Regions from separate parts of the Enterobacter roggenkampii genome, predicted to be linked through region 3. Evidence: predicted binding sites of a transcription regulator. Region 3 holds the regulator's gene; each other region holds the start of a gene.

Region 1 (4,556 bases), 2.2 Mb from region 3:
GCGAGAACTACAATGACTACTATTATGGCGTCTCTAAAAACGAGTCCCGTCGTAGCGGTCTGAAGAGCTACAGCGCAGATGACGGCTGGGATCCGTACCTGGAGCTGACCGCGAGCTATAACTTCCTTGGCGACTGGAGCGTGTACGGTACTGGCCGTTATGAGCGTCTGAGCGATGAAGTGAAAGACAGCCCGATGGTCGATAAGTCCTGGGCAGGCATCTTCTCTGTCGGTGTGACCTACAAGTTCTGATTGCGCACTTATATTGTGCAATTGGTGCATCAAAACGGGGCGCTTGCGCCCCGTTTGCTTTAGTGTGGTGCAGCGAGATTATCGCTTAATAATGCGGATCGTCTGACCTAAACGAGATGGCTTTTCTTCACTCGCTTTTTGCGGGGTAGTCACGCAGGCCGTTTCCACGCAGACAAACGTTTTATAACCGTCGTCAGGCACGTCGGCCATGCTGACAGACAGTGCAGGACCCGGGTTCCAGCCCACCACGTTGCTGTGATGGTGATGTACTACCTCAATGCCGCGGTTCAGGGCACCGTCGTGGATCATGCTGCATGCTTCCGGATGCAGATAGACGCGGTCGGTACGGTCAGGAAAAGCCTGAACGCCGTCGCTGAGTTTGCCTTCTTTCGCGTTGTCGACTTTATCGATAAAGGTATCGCCAAGGCCACTCACCTTCACAGCGCTGATGTCACCCACGTTGAAATAGGTGTGCAGGGCGGAGGTGGTTTCGAACTCGCCGTGGGCTTCCAGTTCGATTTCACAGGTTTTACCCAGCTTAAAGCGGGCGTACAGGGTGAAATCGTGCGGCCACAGGGCGCGCGTCTCGTCATTTGCCTGCAGCTCAAAGGTCAGCACGGCGCCGCTGTCGTCTTCGTTATGCGCTTTCAGGGTCCACTGCTGGTTACGGGCAAATCCGTGAGAAGGCAAACCCGGCTGTGCGGACGGGCCGAACCACGGCCAGCAGATCGGTACGCCACCACGGATTGCAGCCCCTTTTTTGAAGGAGGTCGCATCACTGAGCCACAATCCCTCAACTTCACCTTCCGGCTTCCAGGAGAGCAGGTGGGCGCCGTTCAGCGCCACGGAGGCCTTAACGCGTGGATGGTCAACGACGATAACGTCAGCACCGTCAATCTGGCGGCGGGAGAGCACAGGGGTAAGTTGTTCGACTACCGGAAGTGCAAAAATTTTATTAATCATTAAGCAATCCTCTGTCTTATAAATAAAAAAGGCGACCGAAGTCGCCTTTTTGGATCAAACACTCATCTCAACTTATTTGGAGATGTGAGCGATCAGGTCCAGTACTTTGTTAGAGTAGCCGGTTTCGTTGTCGTACCAGGATACCAGTTTAACGAAGTTGTCGTTCAGTGCGATACCAGCTTTAGCATCGAACACGGAAGTGCACACTTCGCCGTTGAAATCGGTAGAAACAACGTCGTCTTCGGTGTAACCCAGAACGCCTTTCATTGGGCCTTCGGAAGCAGCTTTGATTGCTTTCTTAATTTCTTCATAAGAAGCAGCTTTTTCCAGACGAACGGTCAGGTCAACAACGGATACGTTAGGAGTTGGAACGCGGAACGCCATACCAGTCAGTTTGCCATTCAGTTCTGGCAGTACTTTACCTACAGCTTTAGCCGCACCGGTAGAGGATGGGATGATGTTCTGAGCCGCGCCACGGCCGCCGCGCCAGTCTTTGTGAGACGGGCCATCAACGGTTTTCTGAGTAGCGGTGGTTGCGTGAACGGTGGTCATCAGACCTTCGATGATGCCGAAGTTGTCGTTGATAACTTTAGCCAGCGGTGCCAGGCAGTTGGTGGTGCAGGATGCGTTGGAAACGATGTCCTGGCCAGCGTAAGTTTCGAAGTTTGCACCACGAACGAACATTGGGGTGTTGTCTTTGGAAGGACCCGTCAGAACAACTTTCTTCGCACCCGCAGTGATGTGTTTACGTGCAGTTTCGTCGGTCAGGAAGATACCGGTTGCTTCAGCAACAACGTCAACACCAATTTCGTTCCATTTCAGGTTAGCTGGGTCTTTCTCAGCAGTAACGCGGATGGTTTTGCCATTTACAACCAGGTGGCCGTCTTTCACTTCAACGGTGCCGTCGAAACGACCGTGAGTTGAGTCGTACTTCAGCATGTACGCCATGTATTCAGCGTCCAGGAGATCGTTGATACCAACGATTTCGATGTCAGAACGTTTCTGAGCAGCACGGAAAACAATACGGCCGATACGGCCAAAACCGTTGATACCTACTTTGATAGTCATATATTCCACCAGCTATTTGTTAGTGAATAAAAGGTTGCCTGTAAAATTACAAAAACCTTACGCAGCGTCAAGCGGAATCGTGTCAATCATTGCGACAAATCAATCCTGTGACTAACGTTTGTGCGACTGACTCGCCTCACTTTCCCTTTGAGCTTGCAACCACATGGGGGCTGCGCCCGGAATTTTAAAGTCCTCGCAGGATAAAAATGTGAATGTGATCACAATTGCCTGACCGCCTTTTCGCGACACATAAGTTTAGATCAAAAGTGCACGCAAGGGTGTTAATGTTTTGTTAGAATGCGGGGTAAAAGATGTCTGTTTCTACAGCGAGATGTAAGCATATGTCGAACCAACGTAACCCCGACGATTTGAAAAAAAACCTCACAGAAATGCAGTTTTACGTGACGCAAAACCACGGGACGGAACCGCCGTTCACCGGGCGTTTACTGCACAACAAGCGAGACGGCGTCTACCACTGCCTGGTCTGTGATGCTCCGCTGTTCAATTCCCAAACGAAATTTGATTCGGGCTGCGGCTGGCCGAGCTTTTACGAGCCGGTGAGCGATGAGGCTATCCGCTATCTGACCGACGCGTCCCACGGTATGGTGCGCACCGAAATTCGCTGCGGCAACTGCGATGCGCACCTTGGACACGTCTTCCCGGATGGCCCTCAGCCAACGGGCGAGCGTTTCTGCGTGAATTCAGCCTCAATGAGCTTCACTGACGACGAAAACGGCGACCAGATCAAGGGTTGAAAAAACGATTCAGCAAATTATTCCTTTAAAAGGGCGGGATTGTGAATATTGAAGACATGATTAGCGGTATGACGCCGGAGATTTATCAACGTCTGGTCACCGCCGTAGAGCTGGGAAAATGGCCCGATGGCGTCGCGCTGACCCCGGAGCAGAAAGAAAACAGCCTGCAGCTGGTGATGCTGTGGCAGGCGCGCAACAACACCGACGCGCAGCACATGACGATCGACACCCGTGGTCAAATGGTGATGAAGAGCAAGCGTGAGCTGAAAGAGGACTTTGGTATCACCCCGAAGCCGATTGCGACTTTCAAATAATGCTCTCATGTAGGCCGGGTAAGCGCTAGCGCCACCCGGCACGCTACACTTTAGTGCGGGATCCCGAGCGACGCCGCCAGCTGCTTCGCTAACTGGTTTTCATCATCCGCGCCGTACTCCCAGAACATCGCTCCGGCGAGACCTTTCTCTTTGATGTAGTCCGCTTTGATCGCCACGGATCGCGGGTTCTCATACGAAATCGCAAACAGCGCGTTGCCATCGGCACCCTTCACCGAAAGCCACGGCACTTTCGCCTGGTCGTCCCAGTGCTCGGTAAAGCGTTTCTGCGGATCGTTCAGCAGCTTTTTGACGATATCGTTGTACTTCACGTAGGTATCTTTGGTCAGGTCGTAGCCGAGCGACTTGAACAACCCGATCTCCTGCGGCCCGAAGTAGGGCTGAGTGGCCGGATTTTTTTGCGCATCGGGTTTCGTCCAGTCAATGCCCGGCTCCACGGCGCGTTTAGGTACGCGGCCATAGAAACCAATCCCGAGATTCATCTGCTGCGGCTTCAGCCCGGCGGCCAGATAGTTGTTCACCACAAAATCGACGCTGTATTTGTCCGCGGCGGCCACCGTCGGCCAGGCGCTGGAGTCGTACAGGTTGGCATTGAAATACTGCGTGCCGTACGCCATGTCGTAGGTCATCAGGTTGATGTAATCGAGCAGGGGGGCAATGGCTTTCACATCCACCCAGCTTTTCGGACTTTCCGCATTCGCGCCTACCGCAATGGTCACCAGCTTTTTATGCCCGAACGCGTCGCGCATCTCCTTCAGCAGGGCGGTAAAGTTTTCCCTGTCGGTGGGCTGGCTTGCCACCAGGCCCCAGGCGCCGTTGACCGGATACTCCCAGTCGAGGTCGATCCCGTCCAGACCATATTTTTCAACAATCTCCTGCGCGGAGCGGATGAACACCGCGCGACTCTCTTGGGTTGCCGCTGCGCCAGAGAAACCACGCGCGCCCCAGCCGCCGACGGAGAGCAGGACCTTAAGATTTGGGTTTTGCTTACGCAGGGTGGGGATCAAGGCCAGGTCGGACGCCACTTTTGGCGATAGCCAGATTTGATGCAGCTTCGCCGGATCTTTCAGCGCGGCGTTGGTTTCGTCTTTTTCGTCGTTATAGACCAGACCAAACGAGTAGTTCAGGTGGGTGATCTGGCGAACGTCAAGTTTATTGATATCGCCACCCGGTCCGGCGGTGACGTC
Region 2 (4,556 bases), 930 kb from region 3:
TTCGGATAGCAGTGTACGTGGGAGTCAATCCAGCCTGCGCTGACGAACACGTCACCGTTTAGCTCCACCGTTTTGCGGGCGGGAGCGTCTATGTCGCCCGTCGCGGCGATCTTCCCGTCCTGAATGGCGATATCGGTCAGGGTATCGTCGGCGAGGCGCGCACGGCGCAGGAGTAAATCAAACATGAGGATCTCCTGAAAAGGCAGGCGCCGGAGCGCCCGCGGGTATTAAAGGGCAACCGGGAACAGCCAGCCCAGAATCATTGCGCCGAGGATAGCGCCACCGGTAATGGGCTTCTGCCAGATGTAGAACAGCAGCGCACCCAGCAGAGAACCCACGCCAATCGGAATGGAGGCGGTCATGGCGCTGAGGATAATCAACGGTCCGAGGAAGCGGCCGGAAGCGTTGCCCGCGCCCATCATCACGTCTGCGCCGTAGGTGGAGTTGCTCTGGTTGATGGTGAACTTACGCGCCAGGATGATGACGTAGCCAATCGCAAGGCCAATCACCAGGCCGGTGATCAGCGCGGCAATGAAGTTGGTCACCGGGAACATGATCCCCGCGCCCAGCAGCAGCGCCGGAACCCCGAGGCCCACGCCGGTCTGGATCGCCCCGCCGATGTCGAGAATACCGACCAGCGAGCCTTCGATAATACGGGCGAACAGGAAGCTCGCGCCGAACGCCGCCACCGCGCCGTAAACGCCGGTGTCAATTCCCGCTTTCAGCATCGCCACGAAGGCCACTTCGTTAAACGCGCCGATGCCGTAGAGGTAGTACATGTGCGTCCCGGCAAACACGCCGGAGGAGAGCAGGCCAACGAAGATCGGGAACGACCAGTCGGCATACCAAAAACCTTTATTCTGTTCCATTTAGAGGCTCCTGTTATTTACCGCTGAGCGAGTTGTGGATCATGTCGAGCCAGTTGGGCACGGTCAGATGGAAGGATTCGATCATCTTCATGTCGAAGCCGCGGAAGAAGCCGCTCAGCACGAACAGCAGAACGATCGCCGCCATCATCACTTTGGTGACGTGGTTCCAGCCGCTCTCTTCCACGCCTTTACCGATCAGGATCCCCAGCACCAGGCCCGGTACGGCGTTGCCCATAATCAGCTGCGCCGCGCCGCCAAAGATGGTGGCCCAGAAGCCCGATTTTTTACCCGCATCGATGGCCGCCAGCCAGAAGATCACCGGCATCACGGTGTTGACCAGCAGGTTCGCGGCAGGCACCAGCACCTTCACGGCGGTGACCTGAAGCGCAGCGGGCACGGAGGAGGCAGTCAGGTTAAGGAAGGTCACGACGATCATGCCGATCACGCCGCAGGCAATCGCCATTTTGCGCGGATCGTGCAGCGTTTCGCCGACGTTACGGTTTTTGATCATCAGCGCGGCCGCACCCCAGTTCGGGATGATGCGGTGGTCAACGTCCTGTGTGAAAGCCCCTGCGGCCACGGAAGAGGCCCAGGCGTTAAAGAAGAAGCCTAACCCAAAGGAGAAGTGGGACGCCGGATCCCCTTCGCAGGAGTTCAGTTCCCCCAACGTACGAAACGCGCCCATACCCTGAGTGGTAGGCGCATGAAACATGCGTGCAGCCCCGGCCCCGACACCGACGCCTACCAGGCCGCCGATGATGAGCGATTTTATTAATATAATTAAGAACATCAGTCTGCCCTTTTATGAATAATCAGCGTTGCGTGACGAAATCCACCTGGTCGAGATTGATGGCGGTCACGTTGACGGTCACATCCAGCTCCACGCTGTAGGTGCGTCTTTCCCGGCGCAGAAAGAAGAACAGAAACGCTTCTTTTCGCACCGCTTCTTGCGCCTGAACGACCTGCACATCCTGTGGCTCAATACGCAGTAAGATATGCGGTGAGGCTTTCATCACCGCGGCCTGAACGTGGTTGAGCGCGTCGGCAAAGGCGCGCGCTTTGGCGTCGCCCTTCCCCTTCACTCTCACCGTGGTTGTGAACTGTTCTTTCATGCTTATGCGCCGTATTTTTTCTGCCACGCCTGTACCAGACGCTCGCCCAGCTCTTCTTTATCCATAAAGCCAAAGCCCAGCACGTTGCAGCCTTCGTTGATGGCGGTGACGCCTTCATCCACGGAACGCATACCGTATTTGGCCTTGTAGCCATATTTGGTCTGGGCGGTGATGGCACCCGCGCCGCCGCTGCCGCAGAAGGAGATGCCGAAGGTGGCGTTTTCTGCTTTCATCACGTCACCGAGCTTCATGTCTGCCGCCATGCCCGGTACGACAACCGCGCGTCCACCTGCTTTTTCCACACCGGCCGCCACTTTCTGACCTTTACCCAGGCGATCGCCAATCACGACTGTAATCTGTTCCATGTGTTGCTCCTTAAAGGTTGTCTTTCGCGACTTCAAAGTGAACGGAGAGCAGCCAGGCCTCTTCATCTGGAAGGTTGCCAAACTGCGCCACCACTTCACGGGCAAGCCGCATTGAATCCGGTGAAATTTCGTCAAACAGCTCTGCTTCAACCTCCGGCAGCGGCTCGCCGGTCACGGACCGGTGCGCCATGGCGCGCACGTGGGAAGTAAGCATCTGCTCCTGTACCGCATTGGGGATGATGTTGTTCCGGGCCAGCAGGGCATAAACCTGCTGCAGCATGGTGTTCGCGAGCTGTTCTGTTTGCTCTGCCTGTTCCCCAACGTCGTTCATTACCGCTCCGTTAATCACTGGTCTTACCCCGTTAATGGCTCTGGAATAAAACTAACGTTGGGGGGGAATTGTTTGTAGCGAGTTGTTTTCCACTTCGAAGTGGAAAGGGGAGCCGCAGCAGTGATCTGTGCCACATAAATACGGTGAATCTGGATTAATCACGGCATTTGCGTGATGAATATCACGTATTCCAGCGGCAAAACGCGCGCCGGGGAAGCGAAAACGTTCAGGCGTGGTGACGCAAAAATGTGATGGCGATAGGGTTTACTTATTACCGCGCAAAAAAACGGGGGCCACTGGCCCCCGCTGATTATTTGTCAGATGCGCGATCGGTTAACGGTATTTCTTGTGATACGTATTACGGGTCGTCACAAACTGCTCGGCCGCCGCCTGGGCTTCCTTCACTTTGCCTTCGTTAGCGAGCTTCAGCGCGCCGTCGATCTGGCCGACCAGCACGTCAAAGCCGTGGCGGTAGTCTTTCATCTCTGCACTGTCTGCCGCTTTGCTTTCCAGTTTAGGAGGCGTCGCTTTTTGTGCGTCCAGCGCCGCTTCACGCATTTTGGTCAGCGCGTCTTTCATTTCCGCCGCATTGTCGGTTTTCTGCACCACCTTCAGGTTTTGCCCGAGGATGCCCATGTCGTCTTCAAGATCGGCAGCAAACGCAGAAGAGCCAAGAACCAGCGTTGAAGCCGCGACGATCGCTAACAGATGTTTACGCATTGCTCACTTCCTTTTTTATTATTAACAAAACGCTATCTCTATTGTCCGGCGATTTTCATTTCCGGGAGTAATACAGAACCACACTGTATATTGCTGCGTGTTTCAATATCGTTACCGACCGTAACGATATTGCGCCACATATCCTTCAGATTGCCAGCGATGGTAATTTCGCTCACCGGATACTGGATTTCGCCGTTTTCAACCCAGAAGCCCGCCGCGCCGCGAGAGTAATCGCCGGTGATGCCGCTGACGCCCTGACCCATCAGCTCGGTCACCACCAGACCGGTGCCCATCTCTTTCAGCATCTGCTCAAAGTTGAGGCCCAGCCCGGCAATGCGCCAGTTGTGAATGCCGCCCGCGTGCCCGGTGCTTTTCAGCCCCAGCTTGCGCGCGGAGTAGTTGGTCAGAAGCCACTGGGTCAGAATGCCGTCTTTCACGATGTCACGACGCTCCGTGCGCACGCCTTCGCTGTCGAACGGCGTGGAGGCCAGGCCTTTCAGCAGGTGCGGATGCTCTTCGATGGTGAGCCATTCCGGCAGGATCTGCTTGCCCAGCGAGTCGAGCAGGAAGGTCGATTTACGGTACACCGAACCGCCCGCGATAGCGCCCACCAGATGGCCAAACAGACCGGTCGCCACTTCGTTGGCAAAAATCACCGGGGCTTTCATGGTGGAGAGTTTACGCGGCGACAGGCGAGACAGCGTGCGTTCGGCGCACGCTTTACCCACCCACTCCGGAGACTGCAAATCCCCCAGCGCGCGGCCAATGGTATAGGCGTAGTCGCGCTCCATGTCACCGTTCTCTTCGGCGATGACGCAGCTGGAGAGCGAGTGGCGGGTAGAGCAGTAGCCCTGCAGCATGCCGTGACTGTTGCCGAAGACTTTGATGCCGTAGTGGCTGTTAAAGCTGCCGCCTTCGGTATTGGTGATGCGCTTGTCGGCCTGCAGGGACGCCTGCTCGGCGCGGGCAGCCAGCTCAATCGCTTCGTCCGGCGTCACTTCCGCCGGATGGAACAGGTCGAGATCCGGCGCGTCAAACGCCAGCAGATCTTTATCCGCCACGCCGGCGTAAGGATCCGGTGAGGTGTAACGGGCGATATCCAGCGCGGCCTGCACCGTACGGGCGATGGCATCCGGACTGAGATCGGTGGATGACGCAC
Region 3 (4,556 bases):
CAGCCGTAATTTTTGCGGATAATCAGGTAGCTCACCAGCGTGATCGCCAGCATGCCTGCCAGGGTATAGCCTTCCGGCACGTGGAAGTGCAGCGTTACGCCTGCAATGATCAGCCCGGCCATGGTGCCGCCCGCCCGGTGCAGAATACGCACCCGCGTGGCGCCGTAGCCGTTCTGGGTGACGAACAGCACGGTCATTAAGATCCAGTAGGGCTTCGGCAGATGCAGCGCCATGCCCATCAGGCTGGCGATACTGAGCATCACGCTAATTCGTGCGGCATTGCGCAGGGCGGACGATTTGAGAGACAGATAGCTTTTGAGCGCGGGCAACAGGGGAAGCCGTTTTTGTTTATCCGCCATCAGGTCGCGGGAATAAAGCGGGCGCTGGGTGCGCAGCACGCGGGCGATGCGGCTGAAGTGCCAGGCGGCAAACTGGCCGACCGGGTTATCCGGATGCTGACGGGCGATTTTCTCCAGCGCGCCGAGCTGTTTTTCCATATTAAAGCGCGTGGGATAGCGGTGGTAGAGAATATCGTCAGCCAGCACGCGCAGGCGTGCCGAGACGGTCTGCGCGTTCCAGCGGATCACCGCTTCGGCGTGGCTGCGCTCAACCAGCTTTTGCACCTCCTGCGGGTGGTGCAGGCTAACGGAGATATGCTCCTGCAGATCCAGGCCTACCTGGAAGGTGCGCAGCAGCCGTTTGTATTCGTGGTTCTTGTTGGCGGCGAGCATATGCAGCTGCTGATAGCACTGGCTTATCAGATCCACCACCTTCTGCTGGCGCGTCAGCAGCGGCGGTAAGGCTTTTTCCGGATCGGTATGCTGGGTGAGCAGGGTGTATTTGGCTTCGCAGTATTCCGCCAACTGCACATAGAGCAGGCTCAGGGATTCGCGCAGCGGCTGTTCCCGCCACAGCCAGAACCAGAACCAGTTAAACAGCCCGTACCACAGTGTCCCCAGCGCGTAGATCAGCAGCGGCTCCCACACCGGCATATTCCCGGCGAGGCTCAGCGTGAAGATGGCCGCAATCAGCGAGGCGGGTAGCAGGCGGGCGTGCAGCGAGCTGATTTCCGCCGTGACGCCGAGCGTCATCGCCAGCACCGTCAGGATCAGCGGCAGCGGGATATCCCGGGCCAGTAAAAGCTGTACGGCAAGGCTACAGCCAGCAAACAGGCAGCCGCCCACGATCAGACGTTTGAAAAAGCGCTTATGCGGTGTGTCCAGGCCAGCAATGTTGCAGCAGGCGGGCACGAGGGAAAAGAGCAGGCCTTGCTGAAGGTGTCCGAGGATCAGGCCGATGGCCACGGGTAGACACAACACCAGCGTTTGTCGCAGTGCGTAGTTAACTTCCGGGTGATAGATCAGCCTGCGCCACATGAGGAGTAGAGACAAAAACGGCGTGACACCTTGCGATGGCACGCCGTTTAAGCGGAATTAACGCGTTCCGTAAACCACGATGGTTTTACCGTGGGCGGAGATCAGGTTTTGATCTTCCAGCATTTTCAGGATACGGCCCACTGTTTCACGGGAGCAACCGACGATCTGACCAATTTCCTGACGGGTAATTTTAATTTGCATGCCGTCCGGATGGGTCATGGCGTCCGGCTGTTTCGCCAGGTTCAGCAGAGTTTGTGCGATGCGGCCCGTCACGTCCAGGAAGGCGAGGTTGCCCACTTTCTCTGAGGTGACCTGCAGACGGCGCGCCATCTGGGAAGAGAGACGCATCAGAATGTCAGGGTTAACCTGAATCAGCTGACGGAACTTCTTGTAAGAAATTTCAGCCACTTCACATGCTGTCTTTGCACGAACCCAGGCGCTACGTTCCTGGCCCTCTTCAAACAGGCCCAGTTCACCGATGAAATCGCCCTGGTTCAGATAAGAAAGGATCATCTCTTTCCCTTCTTCATCTTTGATCAGCACTGCCACCGAGCCTTTAACGATGTAATACAACGTTTCCGCTTTTTCACCCTGGTGAATCAGCGTGCTCTTTGATGGGTACTTATGAATGTGGCAATGAGACAAGAACCATTCGAGAGTCGGGTCTGTTTGCGGTTTGCCAAGCACCATGCGCTGTTATCCTCTGTTATAAGCTGTCACCAGAGTCATCAGATGCATCCGGACTCTGGGGTTGCAATCGAATTCTTACCCATACCCTGGGAAGTCGGCTACCGTAACGTTTCGCAGCCAGTAAAGTTTGATGTCCTCTGCATACATGTGTAACGTCAATGTATTACTGTAGCATCCTGAGTGTTTTAGCATAGCTTTCGCCGCGTGTCTCCTGGTGTCTCGCTTCAGCATGATGCAGGTCGCCTTCCATTGCGAGAAATGTAACGCACGCGTAATCTGTCACCAAAAATGCAACGTTGGAGTTTAAGAATATGCAAGCGCGCGTGAAGTGGGTTGAAGGTTTAACGTTCCTGGGCGAGTCCGCGTCAGGACATCAGATTTTGATGGATGGTAACTCCGGCGATAAAGCGCCCAGCCCAATGGAAATGGTGCTGATGGCGGCAGGGGGATGCAGTGCCATTGACGTGGTGTCGATTCTGCAAAAAGGCCGTCATGACGTGACGGATTGTGAGGTCAAACTCACGTCAGAACGCCGCGAAGAGGCGCCACGCCTGTTCACCCACATCAATCTGCACTTTGTGGTCACCGGTAAAGAACTGAAAGACGCGGCGGTTTCACGTGCGGTGGACCTGTCTGCGGAGAAGTACTGCTCTGTGGCGTTAATGCTGGAGAAAGCGGTAAACATCACCCATTCGTATGAAGTGATCGAGGCTTAATGTTTTGGCGGGTGGCGCTTCGCTGACCCGCCCTACAAAAGCACGACCGTTGGCCCGGTAAGCGCAGCGCCCCGGGCAAAAAACTCACGCGATCTGTTTCCCTTCCATCAGTCGCTCCACCAGCGGCGTCATGATGAGCTCCATCGCCAGCCCCATTTTTCCGCCCGGTACGACTAATGTATTCATGTGAGAAATAAACGAGCCCTGCAGCATCGCCAGCAGCCAGGGGTAGTCAATGCCTTCGAGATTGCGGAAATGGATCACCACAAAGCTCTCATCCAGGGATGGGATACTTTTGGCCGCGAACGGGTTGGAGGTGTCCACCGTCGGCACGCGCTGGAAGTTGATATGGGTGCGGGAAAACTGCGGCGTCAGGAAGTTGATGTAGTCTTCCATGGAGCGCACCACCGAATCCATCACTGCTTCGCGCGAGTGGCCGCGCTCGCTCATGTCACGCGTCAGCTTCTGGATCCACTCCAGGTTAACGATAGGCACCACGCCAACCAGCAGATCCACGTGGCGCGCCACGTCGTGCTGCGGCGTGACCACGCCGCCGTGTAATCCTTCGTAGAACAGCACGTCGGTAGGTTCCGGCAGGGGCTGCCAGGGGGTAAAGGTGCCAGGCACCTGATTCCAGGGAACGGCTTCATCATAGGTATGCAGATACTTGCGGGACTGCCCTTTACCGCTCTGGCCGTACTCAATAAAGGTTTGTTCCAGCAGGCCGAAGTCATTGGCTTCCGGACCGAAGTAGCTGATGTGTTTACCCAGATCGCGCGCCTTACGGATGGCCATGTCCATCTCCGGGCGCGTGTAGCGGTGAAAGCTGTCGCCTTCGACCTCCGCCGCACGGAGATTCAGCTGGGCGAAAATCTTGCGAAATGCGAGGCTGGTGGTGGTGGTTCCCGCACCACTCGACCCCGTAACGGCAATAACCGGATGTCTGGCAGACATAGCAACTCCCTGACTGAAAAGGGTGGAAGATCAGCCGTGAAACGCGTTGCGGGGCATGATATTGACCGTCTCATGCAGTTCTGACCACACCAGCACCACGTCGCCGCTTTTCAGCTGGCGCTTTACATCGTTGACCTTTTGCTCAAGCGAGCGTTCCTGTTCACCATAATCGGTGCCTTCGCGTAATACAAAGCTTTCAATCAGATTATCGAGCGTTTCGGGAGCCAGATCCTGCCAGGGAATAATCATGTTGCACCGTCCAGATAAGGGGTTAGCCAGTCAGGAATACGCGTCTCAAGCCACATTTTCGGGCGGCGCAGCGTGCCGCCGATAAACCCGACGTGGCCGCCGTGCTCGGTCAACTGATAGTGAACGTTGTCGGGCAGGAATTCCTGAGCGGGAATCGAGTGATGATCCATAAAAGGGTCATCTTTGGCGTGAATGATCAGCGTTGGCTGCGTGATCTTGCTGAGCAGCGGCATGGCGCTGCATTGACGATAATAGTCAATTGCATCGGCGAAGCCGTGAATTTTCGCGGTGATCAGATCGTCGAATTCGCGTATGCGGCGCACTTTTTTCAGCTGGCGCAGGCTGACCGGGAGGGTGTCCGGGTAGGCCTTCAGCTTACGCGCCGCGTTGGCCTTCAGCAGGTTGAGCAGGTAGCGCTGATAGACGCGGGAAAAGCCTTTATCCATGTGGTAGCTGCACTGCTCCAGCATGAACGGGGCGGAGACGATGACGGCGGCATCCAGCGGGACGCTTTCCCCTTCTTTAGCTAACAGGCAGGCCAGCATATTTCCGCCCAACGAGTAGCCTACGG

What was found. Region 3 encodes CRP, which controls carbon source genes, mostly activating them, when cyclic AMP is high. Its sites were predicted from a motif close to ATGTGANNNNNNTCACAT; they were not measured.
Region 1: the regulator CRP is predicted to act here: its motif matches at 2,489-2,506, upstream of msrB (peptide-methionine (R)-S-oxide reductase MsrB).
Region 2: the regulator CRP is predicted to act here: its motif matches at 2,796-2,813, upstream of BFV67_RS02345 (glycine dehydrogenase).

Annotation. Positions count from the first base shown of each region.
Region 1 covers NZ_CP017184.1:1,809,436-1,813,991, forward strand. The annotation lists gene BFV67_RS08440 (MipA/OmpV family protein) at 1-251, shown strand, start outside; gene BFV67_RS08445 (D-hexose-6-phosphate mutarotase) at 330-1,214, opposite strand; gene gapA (glyceraldehyde-3-phosphate dehydrogenase) at 1,287-2,282, opposite strand; gene msrB (peptide-methionine (R)-S-oxide reductase MsrB) at 2,624-3,037, shown strand; gene BFV67_RS08460 (YeaC family protein) at 3,079-3,351, shown strand; gene chiD (chitinase ChiD) at 3,402-4,556, opposite strand, start outside.
Region 2 covers NZ_CP017184.1:498,767-503,322, reverse strand. The annotation lists gene BFV67_RS02370 (amidohydrolase/deacetylase family metallohydrolase) at 1-185, opposite strand, end outside; gene BFV67_RS02365 (DUF4310 family protein) at 228-869, opposite strand; gene BFV67_RS02360 (DUF4311 domain-containing protein) at 883-1,659, opposite strand; gene BFV67_RS02355 (DUF4312 family protein) at 1,682-1,981, opposite strand; gene BFV67_RS02350 (SFCGS family glycine-rich protein) at 1,984-2,346, opposite strand; gene BFV67_RS02345 (glycine dehydrogenase) at 2,357-2,695, opposite strand; gene cybC (cytochrome b562) at 3,011-3,397, opposite strand; gene pmbA (metalloprotease PmbA) at 3,436-4,556, opposite strand, start outside.
Region 3 covers NZ_CP017184.1:4,320,517-4,325,072, reverse strand. The annotation lists gene BFV67_RS20355 (YccS/YhfK family putative transporter) at 1-1,376, opposite strand, end outside; gene crp (cAMP-activated global transcriptional regulator CRP) at 1,434-2,066, opposite strand; gene BFV67_RS20345 (OsmC family protein) at 2,378-2,782, shown strand; gene BFV67_RS20340 (phosphoribulokinase) at 2,867-3,736, opposite strand; gene BFV67_RS20335 (YheU family protein) at 3,767-3,985, opposite strand; gene BFV67_RS20330 (hydrolase) at 3,982-4,556, opposite strand, start outside.